2 regions of the Pseudohongiella acticola genome follow, and region 2 is predicted to be linked to the other one. Evidence: predicted binding sites of a transcription regulator. Region 2 holds the regulator's gene; the other holds the start of a gene.
The links. Region 2 encodes FliA, which starts transcription of late flagellar genes. Its sites were predicted from a motif close to CTAAAGTTTNNNNNNNNNNNGCCGNTAA; they were not measured.

Region 1 (4,941 bases), on a different contig from region 2:
GTTGCCATTGATTGCTGCTCCGTTGCTGCAGCAATCTGCGTATTCAACAGACTGATCTGCTCAATTTCGTTATTGATTTTCAGGATGGTATCTCCTGCATCACTGGCAAGTGCCTCTGACTCCTCCGCGACGCCGACAGCTACTCGCATCATGCCTACAGCCGATGAAACGTTGTCGTTTAACTGCTTGAGCACGTCCTGAATCAGGGTTACCGAGTTCGCTGTTTTCAGTGACAGACTTCTGACTTCGTCAGCAACGACGGAGAAGCCCCGGCCCTGTTCACCGGCTCGCGCGGCTTCAATCGCCGCATTCAATGCCAACAGATTGGTCTGGTCAGCAATGTCATTGATGCTTTTCAGGATTTCTGTGGCATCCTTGGTGCGAACGGCCAGATCCGAGATAACGTTCTGTGTCTGGCGTATCTCATTGGACAGTTTTTTGGAATAGGAAACTACCGTCGACGTTTTCTCCTGGCCAGTCTGAGACAGGTCGTGTCCACTTTCGGCATTTCTGGCAGCGTTGCTGGCCGACTGGCTGATTTCACGAACCGACAACTGCAGCTCAGACATGCTCTGGGTGACAATCTGCGAGTCCGATGTCTGTTCGGTGGTCATCTCGTCCAGACGATCCATACCACGCGTCAGATTGTGAGCGCTGGCCGTTAATGGCTCGATAATACTGGTCAGGTCATTAAAGGAAGTCTGCAACATCGCAATGAACTGATTGAACTCAGTGGCAACAACTCCCAGCTCATCGTTGCCGAAGACAGGCAGCCGACTAGCCAGGCTGCCCTTGCCGCTGGCAAGCTCGGCAAGCGACTCGCCCAGCCCTCTGGCTGAGGCACTGATGCGGTGCGCTGTATAATGTCCGATACTGATGGTCAGCAACAACAATACGCCGCCCAGCACCAGCATAAAAACCAGGGCAAAATTCATATTCTCCGACAGGGCGTCAATCGCTTGGGAAAACTGTTCATCGGCGCGTGTTTCAAAGTCTTCAAACTGTTGACTCAACTGTTCAAACAGTTCTGTTTTGGTTGCGATATCCGATTGAATGGAGTTAAAGTCAACGATGCCGTCGATAAAATCCTGAGCGATCGCCGCGGATATTTCTGCGTACCGTGCAGTGTCATCCTGAAGCGTTCGAAGCTGGCTTGCGTTGCGCGGATTCAGTGTGATCAGGCGATCGATGGTAGCCACGAGCGCGTCACTATTCTGCTGAGCAGTCGCCAACAGGTCAGGGTCGGACAAGGTAACAGCCTGGGTGAAAAACTCATCGGCGGCGCGAAACTCGGTTCTGACCTGAGAGGCCAGTTTTGGAGGTTTCGTACATGAAATCGCCCATTTCCTGAGTTGTCATGTTGTTTCTGGCAGTAAAAAACACACTGACGGCAACGACGGTCGTAAAGGAAATGACGGCCAGACCAAGTACGAGCCAGATTTTCAGCACGATCGATAGATTCTTCATAAAATTGGCTAAATATTATCTGAATATCGGTAATAGGAAGTGTCAGTGTGTACGCTGACAAACAACACCTGTCAGGCCGGAAAATAAAGCCCGGCAAGGCTACTGCAGATGCCGAATGGAGGCAGATTCATCCACCCCGCTCCACTCATTACGACCGGATCGCGGAAAACTTGAGCCATTATCAGAAAAATACTACGCAGGTCGCCAGCCAGCTAAAGATTGTCAGCAAACCGCCGATAGTATTTGCGTTAAAGCCTTAACTTTTAGTACCAAACTCACGCCAGACATACAGGACACCGCATGAATCCATCCACCATCATTGGCATGCTCGCCAGTATTGCGCTGTTGGGCAGTGTTCTGTTCTTCTCTGCGGAGTCCGAGTCCAGTTTTCTCAACCTGCCCGGTCTGGCGATTGTCATTACCGGCACCATGGCAGCCACCTTCATCAGTTACCCCCTGAAAGAGGTCGTTCGTGTTTTCGGACTGGTGGCGCTGGTTTTTCGTCGCGAAAATACCTATTCCCGCGATGACATCAAAGAGATGGTGCAGGTATCACGGCTCTGGTTTCAGGGCAATATCAAGGATGTTGACGACGCGCTGGCAAAAATCAAAAACCCATTCCTGCGCACCGGCATTCAACTGGTCATCGCCAATACCGATGAACAGGAAATTGTCGACACACTGCGCTGGCGCATCGCCCGCGTCAAGGCGCGCGAACGGGCAGAGGCACACATATTCCGCACCATGTCGACCTACGCCGCCGCGTTCGGCATGATTGGCACACTGGTGGGTCTGGTCAATATGCTGGCAGTCATGGACTCTGGCAGTCTCGACCTGATTGGCCCACAAATGGCGGTGGCGCTGCTGACGACCTTCTACGGCATTCTGCTGGGCAACGTTTTCCTGCAACCGATCGCGGTTAAACTTGAAAGGCGCACTGAGGAGCGACTGATCGCCATGAACATGGTACTGGAAGGCATTGCCATGATGAGCAAGCGGCGGCCGCCTTCATTCATTGAAGATACGCTAAAATCATTTGCCGCCACCTACCAGGATGAAATACGCGACAAAGGCATGCCGCCCATGAAGGGAGCTGTGCGTGGAAAATAGCCGTTATGCCGTCGACATGATCGGCGACGACTCCGGATCATCCGACAGCACTGACAATAGCTGGATGCTCAGCTACCTGGACGTGCTGACCTTGCTGATCGCTTTTTTTGTGCTGCTGCTGGCAATGAGCGAGCCCAAGACCGACGATGACGACACGCCTGATGCGGTATCACAGACCGGATCCGCCGGCTCGGACGCAGGGGCAACTGCACAGACGCCACTGGATGAAACCGGTGGCGTGATGCCTGGCGGCATCGGTGTACTACCCGAATACAACAGCCTGCTTCAGGGAAGATCGGGAGAGTCAGCACCGGATGCTGAGGACGAAGGTACCGATGACGACGCTGACGAACGCTTCGGCGACCTGGAAAACAGCCTGAATTCACTGTCGCTGCAGGGCGTTGATGCCGAACCCGGACGCGAGGGCCTGACCTTGCGCATCTCGGACAATTTATTGTTCGCCAGTGGGCAGGCAGAGCTGAGGTATGAGGGCATGGTGCTGATCAGTCAGTTGACCGGGTTTCTCAATGCCTTTGAGGGTGAGATCTCCATCGAGGGGCATACTGATAACATCCCTATCAATACGCCACAGTTTCCGTCCAACTGGGAACTGTCCAGCGATCGCGCCATTTCAGTGCTGCGTTACCTGGAGTATGACGGCATAGACGCAACCCGCATGCGCGCAGTGGGTTATGCCGATACCCGGCCACTGCAGGCCAACGACACGCCTGAAAGCCGCGCTGGCAACCGTCGTGTAGAGTTGATTCTGCGTGAGCCCTGACCCCCAAATCAGCAAGCAAGAGACGCTTACCTGGCCTGCTCTTTAATATACTCGCCGATTTCACTCAATGCCTGATTTGCTTCCGGCAACATGGGTACAAACAATGGCCAGACATGAGGCTGGCCGCGCCAGATGCGCAGATCTACCGGTACCTCCGCCGCTGCCGCCCGCTCTGCTACACGCAAGCCATCGTCACGCAGCACCTCAGTGTCACTGACGTAAATAAGCATTGGTGGGAAGTCGGCGTATTCAGCATATAAAGGTGATGCGCGGGCGTCCAGGGCATGTGCGCCATTGAGATACGTTGCCGCCGCCCGGCGGATTGCGTCACCACTGAACATGGCACAGGTGCGTGTGTTGCTGTCCGCAGATTCTCCGGTAACGGCAAGATCAGCGTATGGAGACAGCAGCACCGCCGCTACCGGCATCGGCAGACCGAGCGCACGTATTTGCACCAGCAGCGAGAGGGACAAACCTGCACCGGCGGAATCACCTGCCAGCACGATATCGGCAGGATCATGCTCAGTTAACAGGTATCGGTATGCCGCGATAACATCATCGGCGGCAGCCGGGAACGGATGCTCCGGCGCCAGTCGATAATCCAGTACAAATACCCTGGCATCGCAGGCCACAGCCAGCCGCGAGGTAAACGCCCGGTAAGACAGCGGTGAACCAAACAGGTAGCCGCCGCCGTGACTGTAAAGTACAACTCGTTTACTGGTGCACGCTGCTGGCAATATCCATTCGCCATTGACCGCTTCATGCTGCAGTGGCGTTATGTCTACATCACTGGCAATCGGGTTTTTACCCATATCGCGGTCCAGCATTTTGCGAAACCGGGCCGGATCGAAGTCAGGGCGTAACAGTTTTGGTTTGAAACGGCGGCGCAGGAACCAGCTCAGAAATCGGGAACGAATGGAGCGGCGTTTAACCATTGTGCGGGTCAGCATCTTGTCACCTGTGGCTTAGGTTTTGAGTGTTGTACCACAGGCGCAGATTAATTGTCAGCTGCCATCAGCAGACTGATTTCATCCAGCTGGCGGTGCAGCGTATCAGAATCGACACTACGCACAGTAGCGTGTCCGACCTTGCGGCCGTCCTTGAAGGCCTTGCCGTAGTCATGCACATGGCAGTCAGCAATGGCTGCGAGCCTGGCTATTTCTGGCACACAGCCAATAAAGTTAACCATGGCGCTTTCACCAAGCTTCCTGGTGGAACCCAAGGGTAAACCGGTAATCGCCCGCAAGTGATTTTCGAATTGACTGCACTCGGCCCCTTCAATTGTCCAGTGCCCGGAGTTATGTACCCTGGGCGCAATCTCATTGGCTTTGAGTCCGCCATCGACTTCAAAAAATTCGAACGCCATCACCCCGACATAGTCCAGATGCTCAAGCACTGCCGAGGTATACTGCTCAGCCAATGCCTGCAAGGGATGCTGCTCACTGGCAATGGATAAGCGCAATATACCGTCATTATGGGTATTGTGGACCAGTGGATAGAACCGGCAGGCGCCATCGCGGCCACGCACTGCAATCAATGACACTTCGCCGCTGAATTCAACAAAGTCTTCCAGAATACAGGGC
Region 2 (14,642 bases):
TTCGCTGTGAAAGCGTCAAGATTTTGGACAAAGCGCCTGTTCACTGACGGCATCCGCTTGTTGGTGGCATTGACCTCACAAAATTTTGGCTACCACAGCGGGCTGGTCCGTAATCTATGTTGAATTTTAGCGGCAATCTGAACCGAGCGACGTTGGCAACGAATGCCCGTACTCTGACAGAAGGTAATCTCGGGATACCGGTTTTGCTGCTGGTGATTCTGGCAATGATGACATTGCCGATTCCGCCAATTCTGCTGGATGTATTTTTCACGTTTAATATAACCATTGCACTGGTGGTTCTGTGTGTTGCGGTATACGCGATGCGGCCACTGGATTTTGCGGTCTTTCCGACGATTCTGTTGATTTCGACGCTGCTGCGTCTGGCACTGAATGTGGCGTCAACGCGCGTGGTGCTGTTGAATGGTCATGAAGGTGGAGCGGCCGCTGGCCGTGTTATCGAGTCATTCGGTGAGGTGGTGATTGGTGGTAACTACGCCGTTGGCCTCATCGTATTCCTGATTCTCATTATCATCAACTTTGTTGTTGTCACCAAAGGTGCCGGTCGAATCGCCGAGGTCAGTGCCCGCTTTACGCTGGACGCAATGCCGGGCAAACAGATGGCCGTCGATGCCGACCTTAACGCGGGCATTATTGATCAAGAGCAGGCGCGCGTGCGTCGACAGGACATTACTCAAGAGGCTGATTTTTACGGTGCCATGGACGGTGCCAGCAAATTTGTTAAAGGCGATGCAATTGCCGGTATTCTGATTCTGGTCATCAACATGATTGGCGGGCTGGCCATAGGCATGATGCAGCACGGCCTGGACTTCAGCACTGCCACCGAACGCTACGCCCTGCTGACTATTGGTGATGGTCTGGTCGCGCAGATCCCGGCACTGGTGTTGTCAACGGCAGCGGCGATCATGGTGACCCGCAACAATAACTCGGAAATGATGGGCTCGCAGGTCATCAGTCAGATGTTCGCTACGCCACGCTCACTGGGTATCGCGGGCATGGTCCTGTTCGTTATGGGCATCGTGCCTGGTATGCCGCATCTGGCGTTCCTGTCGCTGGCATTTGCAGCAGTGGCTGGCTCAGTGACCATCTACATGCGCCAACAGAAGCAGGCCACTGAAGTCGACGAGGCCGCCATTGCTGATCAATCCGCCAAAGAAGTTAAAGCCACAACCGAGCAGCAGGAACTGGGCTGGAACGATGTCATGCCGGTTGACGTTGTTGGGCTTGAAGTTGGCTACCGACTGATTCCGCTGGTAGACAAAGATCAGGGCGGACAATTGCTGGCCCGTATCAAGGGTATACGCAAAAAGCTGTCACAGGAGCTTGGGTTTCTTGTGCCCTCTGTCCACATTCGCGACAACCTTGATCTGCAACCTAATGAATACCGCATTAATTTGATGGGGGTCAATATCGGTGGCGCGGAAATACATCCTGAGCGTGAAATGGCCATCAACCCGGGCCAGGTCTACGGTAAAGCCCAGGGTATAGCTACCAAGGATCCTGCATTCGGGCTGGAGGCCCTGTGGATCGAGCCACCCCAACGTGATCAGGTGCAGTCGCTTGGTTATACCGTGGTAGATGCCAGTACGGTTGTTGCCACTCATATGAACACGCTGTTGCACAAACACGCGCATGAATTGCTGGGACATGATGAGGTTCACGAGCTGTTGGGAATTCTTGCCAAGTCGTCGAAGAAACTGGCGGAAGAGTTACCCAATCAACTCAATGGCAATGTGCTTCGCAAGGTTCTACAGAACCTGTTGCAGGAGGGCATCCCCGTCAAAGATATGCGCAGTATCGGCGAAGCATTGGCGTCTGTCGCTGGCAGGAGTCAAGATCCCGTCACTTTGACCGCCGCGGTGCGTGTGGCGTTGGCACGCGTAATCGTTCAGGGCATCTACGGTAACAAGGCTGAGCTGCCTGTTATCACCCTTGATCCAACTCTGGAACAGATATTGCTTAAAGCAGTACAGCAAAGCGCTCAGCAACAAGACGGTGGTTACATCGACGATAGCGTGGTTATCGAGCCCGGCATTGCCGAGCGTTTGCAGCAGTCGCTGATGCAGGCGGCACAACGGCAGGAAATTGCCGGCAATCCGGCAGTGTTGTTAGTAGGAGCGCCACTGCGACCTCTGCTGAGCCGGTTTGTCAGGTTCACTCTGTCAGGTGTGAAAGTGCTGTCATACCAGGAAGTACCGGACAACAAACAAATTACGATTGTCGCCACGATTGGTCAGTGAAGATCGTGGTTCGAAACTACCGTAAAAACGAGATGTGAGGAGCAACAATGCAGCTTAAAAAGATCCTGGCCAAAGATATGCGGCAAGCACTTCTTCAAGTGCGCGAGGAACTGGGCGAAGATGCTGCCATTTTGTCGACGCGCAGTCTGGCAACAGGCGGAGTTGAGGTCATCGCGACCCTGAGTCCAGCGCCGGTAGTAAAAAAGCCGACAGAAGCGGCAGCTGTGCCTCCACCTTCGGTCAGCAAGGCTGAGATGGGCGCCATGCGCAGCGAGCTGCACAGTATACGTACATTGCTCCAGCAGCGTCTCAACGGGCTGGCCTGGGAGCAATTTAGCAGCCAGTCGCCACTGCAGGCGGTGATCTGGGAACGGTTATCGGCGATGGGTGTGCCGGGTTTTCTGAGCCGGCAGTTGCTGACTGCAATCAAACCGGGGAAAACGCTGGATCAAGTCTGGAAACAGGTATTGGGAAGCCTGGTCAAGGCGCTGCCAGTGTTAGGTCATGATCCGATTGAGCAGGGCGGTGTGTTTGCCTTTTTGGGGCCAACCGGCGCCGGCAAGACGACGACCATCGCTAAACTGGCGACCCGGTATGTTTTGCAACACGGTCCGCAGGATGTTGCGCTCGTTACCACTGACAGTTTTCGCCTGGCGGCGCATGAACAATTGCGGACACTGGGACGAATCCTGGGCGTGAGTGTGCGGATAGTAGACAACCAGCATTCCCTGGACGATACGCTGGAAAGCCTGGGCCATAAACAGCTGGTTCTGGTTGATACTGCCGGCCTCCCGTCTCATCATCCGGAGCAGCAACGACAACTGACACTACTGCGTGATCAGCCACAGGTACAAAAATGGGTTGTCCTGCCGGCGACAAGCCAGGCCCAGGTTTTACGGGCTGCATGGAAAACCTGTTCGACGGCAGATGTTTCTGCGTGTATTCTCACTCATCTGGATGAGGCATGTGTGCTTGGCGATGCGCTCGCGCTGACCATCGAACGCGATCTGCCCGTGGTTTATGAAACCTTTGGACAGTCGATTCCCGATGATATTGCGTTGGCACAGGCTTCGGCGCTGGTAAAACGCGCTGTTGCCCTGGGCAGAAGACAAGCGGCCGTGCCTGTTGAGAAAGAGCGGCTAATGACCGAATATGGCAGTCAGTCACCAGCCGAACTGCGTGTCGCAGGGCTGAACTAACGGGCTGACGGTCTGGCCGACGGTAACCAGTTGGGGAGAAAACAGGGAATGCATCCCATTCAAGTGCTTGCAGTGACCGGTGGTAAAGGTGGCGTAGGCAAAACAAGTATTTCAGTAAACCTCAGCCTGGCGCTGGCACAGCTGGACAAGCGCGTCGTTCTAATGGATGCTGATCTCGGTCTGGCCAATGTCGATATTCTATTGGGTATCAAGGCCCAACGTACCATTGCTGATGTCCTTTCTGGCGAATGTTCACTGCGTGACATCATGGTTCCGTCACACGGAATTAACGTCATACCGGCGTCCTCTGGTGTGCAGTCACTGGTCACCATGGGCCCTAATCAACACGCTGGTATAGTTAACGCGTTCAGTGAACTGGCGGACGAACTGGATGTCCTGGTGATCGATACGGCCGCAGGTATCTCTGACTCTGTCGTCAGTTTTGTCAGAGCTGCGCAGGAAGTGCTAGTCGTTGTCTGTGATGAGCCGTCGTCAATGACAGACGCTTATGCCCTGATTAAATTATTACACCGGGACTGCCATTTGCAGGACTTCAGAATCGTTGCCAATATGACCCGCTCTGAAGGCGAGGGGCGCAACATGTTCAATCGATTTGCAGGCGTTGCGGGTCGGTTTCTGGATGTGAATCTGCGCTATGCGGGTGATATACCGTTTGATGAAACGCTTCGCAAGGCAGTTCAGCGACAGCGCCCGACGCTGGACTCCTATCCGGGCAGTAAAGCTGCCGGCGCTTATCGTCGACTGGCAAAGGAGGTCAGTCAGTGGCCGGTGAGAACGCAGGCGACCGGTCAGATGGAGTTTTTTGTCGAGCGACTCGTTCAGGGGATGTCCTGATAAGGACTCAACGGGATTGTTTATGACAGGATCTACAGGCGCCTCAGTCTATCAGGACGTGCAATCCGGAAGCATGAATGAGCTGGTTACGCAGCATGCTCCTCTGGTGAAACGTATTGCGCATCATTTGCTTATGCGAATGCCGTCCAGTGTGCAACTTGATGATCTGATTCAATCAGGCATGATTGGCCTGCTGGAAGCTGCCCGCAAGTATGATATGTCCAAGGGTGCCAGTTTTGAAACCTATGCCGGCATTCGCATACGTGGCGCCATGCTGGATGAGATTCGTCGTGGTGACTGGGCCCCACGTTCAGTGCACCGCAAGTCACGCGAGGTGGCAGCGGCCGTCAAATCGGTAGAGATGCGCACTGGCAGTGACGCCAAAGACACCGAAGTAGCCGAAGAATTGGGCATTGACCTGGAAACCTACTACTCGATCCTGCAGGATGCTTCCGGCAGCCGGCTGTTCAGCTTTGATGATCTGACAGAAGGCGGGGACGACTCCGCGCTTGAAGCTGCGTCGGGCGAAATATCAGGCCCGGCAGATGAAATTCAGGACGAGGACTTTCGGGCGCATCTGGCGAAAGCGATTGAAGGCCTGCCAGAGCGTGAAAAGCTCGTACTGGCACTTTATTACGATGAAGAACTCAATCTGAAAGAGATTGGTGAGGTTCTGGGCGTCAGCGAATCCCGTATCAGCCAGATACACAGCCAGGCGGCACTCCGTCTGCGCGCGCGCCTTCAGGAATGGCGCTAAGCTACCTGATATCCCACACCACAAGCGCTTCGCGCTGAGCTATAATGCTCGCCATCTGAATTTATTTCCTTATTAGTGCTAAATTTTTTTAACTTTCAAGCGATAACCTGCTAGGGAGATACCTCGCCGGTGGCGTGTATCCCCGGGTTGAGCACACGACGTGGAGGCGGTTTTGGACAAGAACATGAAAATACTCATTGTTGATGATTTCTCAACAATGCGTCGGATTATCAAGAATCTGTTACGGGACCTGGGGTTCACCAATACCGCTGAGGCAGATGACGGTAGCTCCGCGTTGCCAATGCTGGAGAACGGGCAGTTTGATTTCCTTATCACCGACTGGAACATGCCGGGCATGACCGGTATCGATTTGCTAAAGGCCTGCCGAGCCAGCGAAAAGCTGAAAACCCTGCCTATACTGATGGTGACGGCTGAGGCGAAGAGAGATCAGATTATCGCAGCGGCCCAGGCAGGTGTGAATGGCTATGTGGTGAAACCTTTTACGGCAGCGGCGCTGCAGGAAAAGATTGAGAAAATCTTTGAGCGCATCGACGCCAACAATTAAGGGAAGCCAAATGTCAGATTCAAAGAAAAATACATTGGCAAAAGCGGGCAAAGTCCCGTCGGATTCCGAAATTTCAGAGCTGGCTGCAGCCGGCGCTAAAAGCTTCATGGATGCCATGGTTGAGCGAAAACAGCAGCTGTTGGAAGCGCTGCAACGGGACGACATGGCGGCAGTGGCCGATTATATCCATCAGATAAACCACGCTCGAGATGAAACGCTTTATGTTGAAGTGGGCCGACTGACCCGGGCCTTGCACAATGCCCTGAAGGATTTTCATCTGGAAATTGGTTTGCATGGCAGTGCTGAGGTCAAACACGAGCTGTCGGAAATGGCGGATGCTCGCAGTCGATTGAACTATGTTATTGCCATGACAGAAGATGCTGCCAATCAGACCATGGACCGTGTCGACGAAGCTGCGCCCATGGTGCAAAAGCTCGTTGATGACAGTGCCGACCTTCATAAAGACTGGATTGCCTTCCAGGCTGAAGGCGCGACACAGAAAGACGCTTCGGCAGCGTTGTTTGAGCGTGTTGGTGAGCTTCTGCAGCGTATCAGCGACGACGGACAGGGAATACATACCCGACTCACCGATATTTTGATGGCGCAAGGTTATCAGGACCTTAGTGGCCAGGTAATCAAGCGGGTAATCGAGCTGGTCAGTGACGTAGAACAGAATCTGGTTCGGCTGGTCAAACTTGCCAGTAATGTTGAAGAGGTTGCCGGTATCAAGCCGGCCAGCAGTGACCAGAAGGCTGAGCGGGACGAGAGTCAACGCATTCGTGCTGAAGGGCCGCAAATCAATCAGCAGAATAATCAGGACGTGGTTTCAGGCCAGGATGATGTCGACGATTTGTTATCCAGTCTTGGATTTTGACTCACGCAACAGCCAGAGGCTGATGATGGTGAATCGCAGGAGAGCAGCAACATGAGTTTTTTTGATGACGAAGAGATTCTGGAAGATTTCCTGGTCGAGGCCGGTGAAATTCTGGAACAGCTCTCTGAGCAACTTGTGCAGCTGGAAAAACAACCGGAAGACAAAGATCTGCTGAACGCGATCTTCCGCGGCTTTCACACAGTCAAAGGCGGCGCAGGTTTCCTGCAGCTAACGCCAATGGTCGACTGTTGCCACGTCACTGAGAACCTGTTTGATAACCTGCGTAATGGTAAGCGCCAGGTGACCTCGGAATTGATGGATATTGTGTTGCAGGCGCTTGATTGTGTGAACAACATGTTCGCCCAGATCAAAGAGCGGGTGCCGCCGGAACCGGCAAGCGACGAATTGCTGGAAGCGTTGCAAATGCTGGCAAATGGTGATGACCTTGAGCCTGCAGCAGCGAGCCCGGATGCGTCAGTTGTTGCTCAGGTGACGGCGCCACAGGATGCGAAGCTTTCCGCTGAAGCCAGTGCCGGTGATGACATGACTGACGAGGAATTCGATCAGTTACTGGCAGCACTGGACTCGGCGGACTTTGAAGCGGAAGCGGAAAACCGTGCCAGCGAATCGACGACAGCTCCGGACCAGGGTGCCGGCGGCGATGAAATTAGCGACGACGAGTTCGAAGCACTGCTCGACCAGTTGCAGGGAGCGCCGAATGCGTCTGCGGCTGGTAAAGAGCCCTCAGCGGATAAAGAGCCCTCAGCTCAGAAAGAGCCGTCAGCCAAGAAAGAGCCCTCAGCGGATAAAGCACCCTCAGCGGATAAAGCGCCCTCAGCCGACGCCAGCAACCCCAATAACGACGAAATCACCGATGACGAGTTTGAAGCTCTGCTCGATCAACTCCATGGTGGAAAATCCTCCGACACCGCCCCGGAGCCCGCGTCGACACCTGAACCTGTTCAGCCAGCAGCACAACCCAAGCCCACTCTGAAAGCGGTACCCACCACAGGCAGCAAGCCGGCAACAAAGCCCGAGACCAAGACGCCCGCGGCCGATCAGGCTCCTGCGGCTGAAACCACAGTGCGCGTTGATACGCGTCGTCTGGATGACATCATGAATATGGTCGGCGAACTGGTTCTGGTTCGAAACCGGCTGGTTCGAATCGGATCAACAGCTGCGGACGAAATGTTGTCGAAAGCGGTTGCCAACCTGGACCTGGTGACGGCTGACTTGCAAAGCTCGGTCATGAAGACCCGTATGCAGCCAATCAAGAAGGTGTTTGGTCGCTTCCCCCGGGTGGTAAGAGACCTGGCGCGTAGTTTGAAAAAAGAAGTTACACTGGAACTGCACGGCGAAGACACCGACCTCGACAAGAATCTGGTAGAGGCGCTTGCCGACCCGTTGGTCCACCTGGTCAGAAACGCCGTCGATCATGGTATCGAATTGCCGGACAAGCGAGCAGCGGGAGGTAAACCCCGACAAGGTACAATTTTGTTGGCGGCAGAACAGGAAGGTGATCATATCCTGTTGACCATCAGTGATGATGGTAATGGCATGGATCCCGATGTGTTGCGCGGCAAGGCCGTGGAAAAAGGCATTATGGACAAAGATGCCGCTGACCGGCTCAGCAACAGCGAGTGTTTTGATCTGATATTTGCACCTGGTTTTTCTACCAAGACCGAAGTCTCGGATGTCTCCGGCCGGGGTGTTGGTATGGACGTGGTGAAAACCAAAATCACACAACTGAATGGCTCCGTGTTTATCGACTCCAAGCCAGGCGAAGGCACGCGCATCGAAATCAAGGTGCCCTTGACGCTGGCGATAATGCCGACATTGATGATTCTGGTCGGCGAACAGGCCTTTGCTTTGCCGCTGGCCAGTGTCAGCGAAATATTCAACCTCGATTTAAACGGTACCCATGTGGTTGATGGACAGCAGGTTGTCACCGTGCGCGACAAAGCCTTGCCGCTGTTTCATTTGCGGCGTTGGCTGACTCAGGATATGCCGCAGAGTGCCGGTGAACAGAAAACTGATGCTAACGTGGTTATAGTCAGTGTCGGTGCACAACGGGTCGGCTTTGTAGTGGACACGCTGATTGGCCAGGAGGAAGTGGTTATCAAGCCGCTGGGGCGAATGCTGCACGGCACGCCAGGTATGGCCGGCGCAACCATAACCGGGGATGGTCGTATCGCAGTGATTCTCGATGTTCCCGGTTTGCTTAAACGTTATGCTGCCTGATGGCATCGACGCAAAGCTGGAATGTAAAGGTTGGCTTCAAAGGCGCTATTAGCGCCAACAGGTACAATGAACAATGACAATTAAGGTGTTGGTGGTCGATGATTCGGGTTTCTTCCGGCGTCGACTGACAGAACTGATCAATGCGGATGGCCGGTTGCAGGTTATCGGTACCGCAAGTAACGGCCAGGAAGCGATTGACCAGGCAGGCCGCCTGCGTCCAGATGTCATCACCATGGACTATGAAATGCCGGTGATGGATGGCATCACCTCCTTGCGTGAAATCCATCGCAAGCTGCGCATTCCAGTGTTGATGTTTTCGTCGCTGACCTATGAGGGCGCACGGGTAACGCTTGATGCACTTGAGGCGGGGGCTGTTGACTATCTTCCCAAGAACTTCGAAGAGATATCGAAGCACCCGGAAGAAATACAAAAAATACTGTGCGACCGTATCGTTATGGTGTCCGGCAGCCGGACTTCCGTGGCTTCGGCTGCACCAACAACGGCCGCCCCTGCGCCAGCGGTCGCGGCAACGCCGACGCGACGGGGCGGACTGCGCTCAACGCAACTGGTTGTGATTGGGGCCTCTACCGGTGGGCCGATGGCCTTGCAGGAAGTGCTGACCCGCTTGCCTGCCAACTTCCGCTTGCCCATACTGCTGGTACAACATATGCCGGGCACTTTTACCAAGGCGTTCGCTGAGCGGCTGGACCGGATTTGTCAGATCAGTGTCAGTGAAGCCAAAGACGGTGATGTATTGCGAGCGGGGCATGCTTATCTGGCACCGGGTGGCAAACAGATGTTGTCTGATGGTCATATGCGAATCCGGGTGACTGAAGGTGAATCGCATCTCAACTACAAACCCTCACTGGACGTCACCTTCGGGTCCGTTGCGCGGGATCTGGGCGGCAAAGTCCTGGGTGTGGTGCTCACAGGTATGGGGGCTGATGGCCGGGAAGGGGCGCGACTGCTTAAAGCCGAAGGGGCTACAATCTGGGCGCAGGATGAGGCAAGTTGTGTTATCTACGGGATGCCGATGGCTGTCGCCAAAGCCGGGCTGGTCGACGAGGTACTGGATCTGCGGCGCGTTGCGCCACGACTTTGTGAAGAAATCAACTGAACGCGCATAAACATACGCAGCGAGGCCTGTTGACATGAGAGTCTGGTCAGTAGCCAATCAGAAAGGGGGCGTTGGTAAAACGACTACCACGGTTGCCCTTGGCTGCCTGTTGGCTCAGCAAGGCAAGCGGGTGCTGATGCTTGATCTGGATCCGCAGGCGTCTCTGGGCAGCTATTTTGGTCATTCGCCTGAATCCACATCGCATAGCAGCTTTGACTGGTTTGCGCCGCCAGGCAAACTGGACCCAGCGCAGCTTGATGCCAGCATTCATGATACTGACGCGTCGGGTCTCAGTCTGGTGCCCGGAAATACCGCGCTCGCGACCATGGAGCGCAATGCAGTTTCTCAGGAAGGCATGGGCCTGGCGGTCTCGCGCGCGCTGACCTGTCTGTGGGATCGATTTGACCATGTTCTGATAGACAGTCCACCGACACTGGGCGTGCTGCTGGTCAATGCGCTGGCCGCATCAGAACAGGTCATTGTGCCAGTACAGACAGAATTTCTCGCGATCAAAGGTGTTGAACGCATGCTTAATACACTGCAAATGATCAATCGCTCCCGGCGACATCCTTTGCCCTACCTGTTAGTGCCGACGCTGTTTGACCGGCGCACCCAGGCTGGCGTCAGCAGCTTCAGGCACATGCGCAAAACCTGGCCTGAGCATGTCTGGAATTCGGCGATTCCGGTTGATACTCGACTGCGCGATGCCAGTGCCAAAGGCGTCACGCCACTGGCGCTGGACCCCGACAGTCGCGGTATTCAGGCCTATGGCTCGTTGTTGAAGACTTTGTTGAAAACGACATCAGAGGCGCCGCTGGTCGCAACAGGAGCAGTTGTCCATGGTTAACGAACAGGTGTCGACACAAACGCATTCGAAATCGGCATCACAGGGTGTTGTCCAGGATTATCTGGATGTATTGCTGCGCAATGTTCTGCCAGATGAAGAGCCACAACCAGACCTGACGTCACCGTCACAAGCTGTGTCAACGCAGATGGCTGCGACTGTATCAGAGGCCACCTCTCTTGAAGAATGGTCGGCCGACCCGGTCGCCAGTCCGGTGCTACAGCAGGTTGTGGCGCCGGAGCCCGAGTTGGCACCTGAGCTGGCGATACCGGCCCCTGAGCAGACGCTTGACCTGTCGCGGGTAGAAACACCAACCACGAACCAGGAGCAGGAGCAGGAGCCGGCTGGGGCGTCTATGCCCTGGGCCGAGAAACCCTTTGCCAGTCTGTTATTTGATGTGGTGGGACTGAAGCTGGCGGCGCCCCTGCACGAACTGGGCGGGATAATGCCCCTGGCAGACAAGCTGCAGCCCATGGTAGCGCAGGCCGACTGGTTTATGGGGCTGATCCGCTGGAACGGCAAAACCATACGGGTGGTCGATACTGCGCGCTTTGTCATGCCTGAACGGGTAGACGCAGAACAACAGATCGAGTACCAGAGCATTGTTGTGCTGGGCGACAGTCATTGGGCATTGGCGGTCAACAACGCAGATCAGTCCGCTCATCTGCAGCCCGCGGACATTCGGTGGCGCAAGACTTCGGGTAAACGACCCTGGCTGGCAGGTACCGTGTTGGGACGTTTGTGCGCGCTGCTGGATGTGGAAGTGCTGGTAAGCATGCTGGATGCCAGTGATACGGCCCGGCAGATTAAAGCGGACCTGCTTAAGGAAGATTAAACAAAGCGGCGCGCCGAGTCTGGACTAAAACAATGGCACAGAACCTGCATTATATATTGCGGATGTCTGTGTGGTCTTCTGAAGCGCTGGAAAATTGACGCTTGTCATAATAGACATTTAATAACGGGGAAGCCCATGGGCGAAGTCAAGAAACAGGATAACGATCAGGTACTGCAGTGGGTAACGTTCCAACTGGAGAATGAGACCTACGGCGTTGATGTCATGGTCGTCAAAGAAGTGCTTAAATTTCAGGATATTGCGCCGGTTCCTGGTGCGCCTTCCTATGTCATGGGCATTATCAATATTCGTGGCACGGTGATATCGGTTATCAATACCCGGTGCCGTTTTGGCTTGCCGGACCGTGAGCCAGATGACAATACCCGTATCGTCATCATAGAAATTGGACAGCATATTATTGGCATTGTGGTCGACAGTGTGGCTGAGGTGGTTTACCTGAAGCGTTCCGAGATCGAAACACCGCCACAAGTAAATAAAGACGATTCGGCTCGTTTTATACAGGGGGTCTGTCATCGCGACGATCAGCTCCTGATCCTGGTGGAGCTGGACAAACTGCTCAGTGAAGAAGAACTGGCCGAACTCGATAATTGATCTGGAATGAATTGGAGCTTGATGATGTTGATGACCTTAAGCACGGCACTGACACTGGTCCTGATTGCTGGTTTTGGCCTGACCCTGGGCGCCTTGCAGATCGTCAACATGCGTAAAGTCAATCGATTGAATCAGGCGTTGACGGAAGTCTCTACGCGTCAGGAAGCATTGATGCGCGCCAATGGTGGCGCTGTGGTAAAGCTGGGCCAGAGCATGCACAGCCTGGAGCAGCGGGTGACGCTGACTGCCAGGCGACAGCAGGAGCTGGAAAACAAGGATGCGGGCAGTCTGACCTACGACCAGGCAAGCAAACTGATTCAGATGGGCGCAGCCCCAGAGGATCTGGTAAAAACCTGCGGGCTGTCCCAGGCTGAAGCTAAACTGGTGTCGCTGATGGCGGCCCGGGGTGTTGGCAAACCTGCCTGATTCAGTCTCCGGTAACAAGATTTCCTGCGATTTTGTGGTTATAATCGAGGCTTCATTGCAGCCGCCGAGAACTATCGCCATATCACTCGCCTTATGACCCCTGATGAACCCCTGATTTCGACCGAAACCGACCTGCAGTCGGGTACAGACTCACTGTTACAGGTACAGTCGTTGTTCTGTGAGCGTGACGAGCGGGTGCTTTTTTCGGATTTGAACTTTTCCCTGCAAGCCGGACAACTGTTGCAGGTGCTGGGCAGCAATGGCAGTGGCAAAACCACGTTGCTGCGTATCATCTGTGGCCTCAATGACAGTTACCAAGGCAATATCCTGTGGTGCGGCGAGCCGGTTCGCGAACAACGCGAGACCTTTCTGGCTTCGCTGCTTTATATTGGGCACCGCGTCGGTGTGAACCGGATTCTGACGCCTCGTGAAAATCTGCGCTGGAGCGCCTCCCTGCACACGCCGGTGGACGACAGTCGTATTGACAGCGCGCTGGCGAGGGTTGGCCTCAAGGCCTATGAGGATGTGCCATGCCGGAATCTGTCGGCCGGTCAGAATCAGCGGGTATCTCTGGCCCGACTGTTGATCAGTCCAGCGGTGCTGTGGATCCTCGATGAACCCTTCACAACTCTGGATGTTTACGGCGTTCGCGAGCTGGAACAGCTGCTTTCCGAGCATGTCGGCAAGGGCGGCGCTGTGCTGGTCACTACGCACCATCGGCTTAATGTTCCCTGCGCGGTTGAACGTCTGAACCTGGACGGCGTGGAGCAACCGGCATGAGCGCCTCTTCAACAACACCCGAGGTCAGCACCTGGGGCGCGTTTCTGGCGACGCTACGACGTGATCTGCTGGTTGCCTTTAAACGCCGCAACGACCTGCTTAACCCGATCATGTTTTTTCTGATCGTGGTGACGCTGTTTCCGCTTGGCGTGAGCCCGGACCCTCTGGAATTGACCCGGATAGCCGCAGGTGTGGTCTGGGTGTCCGCGTTGCTGGCCTCCATGCTGTCTCTGGACAACCTGTACCGGGCCGATTATGAGGACGGTTCCCTGGAGCAGTTGCTGTTATCGCCACAGCCCCTGTTTTTTCTGGTGCTGGCAAAGAATATCGCACACTGGCTGATCAGTGGTCTGCCTGTGGTGGTATTGTCCCCGTTACTTGCGTACATGCTTTATCTGCCTGAATCGGCCTACTGGACGCTGGTGCTGACGTTATTGATAGGTACACCGGTATTAAGCCTGTTTGGCTCCATCGGCGTGGCGCTGACCGTAGGCCTGGGTAGCCGCGGCCTTATTCTGGCGGTGATTGTTTTGCCGTTGACGATGCCGGTGCTTATAATCGGCGCCAAAGCAGTCAGCGATGTCATGTTCGGGCTGCCAGTGGGCAGTCATTTTGCCTTGCTGGGGGCGATCCTGGCGGTCGCGCTGAGTATTGCGCCGCTGGCGTCAGCTGCTGCATTGCGGATCAGTGTCAGTTAAGAATGGCTTCTGGTGCTGGCTACAGGTGCGTTACAAAGCGTAACAGGGGTGCCGAGATCAGCGTGTTATAGTCAAGTAATCAGCGGCTTAGCGTAAGTTCTTGCAGGTGCGCGCTAACCTTAAAATCAGTTTAACCGATACAGAAAGAGAAACAGGCAACTATGTGGTTATGGTTTTCAAAACTGGGGTCTCCACGCTGGTTCTATGAATTGTCCAGCAAGTGGCTGCCCTGGCTCTACGCCGCCATGGCGGTGCTGATGCTGGTGGGCCTGACCTGGGCGCTTTTGTTTGTGCCGGAAGATTACCAGCAGGGGAATACAATCCGGATCATGTACGTGCATGTACCGGTAGCCAGTATTTCTCTGGCCTGCTTTCCACTGATGGCAATTGCTGGTGCCATCACGCTGGTATGGAAAATGAAACTGGCCGACATGGTCGCCAAATGTGTGGCGCCGATAGGGCTTTGGTTTACCGGCCTGGCGCTGGCCACAGGGGCGATCTGGGGCGAGCCGATATGGGGCACCTGGTGGGCCTGGGATGCCAGATTAACATCGATGCTGATCCAGTTTTTCCTGTTTGTCGGC

Region 1: a site for FliA is predicted at 1,680-1,707, ahead of PHACT_RS14735 (motility protein A). Genes of this name have one in related genera too.

What each region holds. Positions count from the first base shown of each region.
Region 1 covers NZ_MASR01000003.1:118,984-123,924, forward strand. The annotation lists gene PHACT_RS14730 (methyl-accepting chemotaxis protein) at 1-1,250, opposite strand, end outside; gene PHACT_RS14735 (motility protein A) at 1,768-2,577, shown strand; gene PHACT_RS14740 (OmpA/MotB family protein) at 2,567-3,358, shown strand; gene PHACT_RS14745 (alpha/beta hydrolase) at 3,385-4,308, opposite strand; gene PHACT_RS14750 (5-(carboxyamino)imidazole ribonucleotide synthase) at 4,356-4,941, opposite strand, start outside.
Region 2 covers NZ_MASR01000001.1:393,575-408,216, reverse strand. The annotation lists gene flhA (flagellar biosynthesis protein FlhA) at 117-2,258, shown strand; gene flhF (flagellar biosynthesis protein FlhF) at 2,306-3,457, shown strand; gene PHACT_RS01825 (MinD/ParA family protein) at 3,506-4,312, shown strand; gene PHACT_RS01820 (RNA polymerase sigma factor FliA) at 4,335-5,069, shown strand; gene PHACT_RS01815 (chemotaxis response regulator CheY) at 5,254-5,634, shown strand; gene PHACT_RS01810 (protein phosphatase CheZ) at 5,645-6,508, shown strand; gene PHACT_RS01805 (chemotaxis protein CheA) at 6,560-8,749, shown strand; gene PHACT_RS01800 (protein-glutamate methylesterase/protein-glutamine glutaminase) at 8,823-9,866, shown strand; gene PHACT_RS01795 (ParA family protein) at 9,901-10,713, shown strand; gene PHACT_RS01790 (chemotaxis protein CheW) at 10,706-11,545, shown strand; gene PHACT_RS01785 (chemotaxis protein CheW) at 11,681-12,154, shown strand; gene PHACT_RS01780 (DUF2802 domain-containing protein) at 12,161-12,580, shown strand; gene ccmA (cytochrome c biogenesis heme-transporting ATPase CcmA) at 12,674-13,360, shown strand; gene ccmB (heme exporter protein CcmB) at 13,357-14,058, shown strand; gene ccmC (heme ABC transporter permease CcmC) at 14,220-14,642, shown strand, end outside.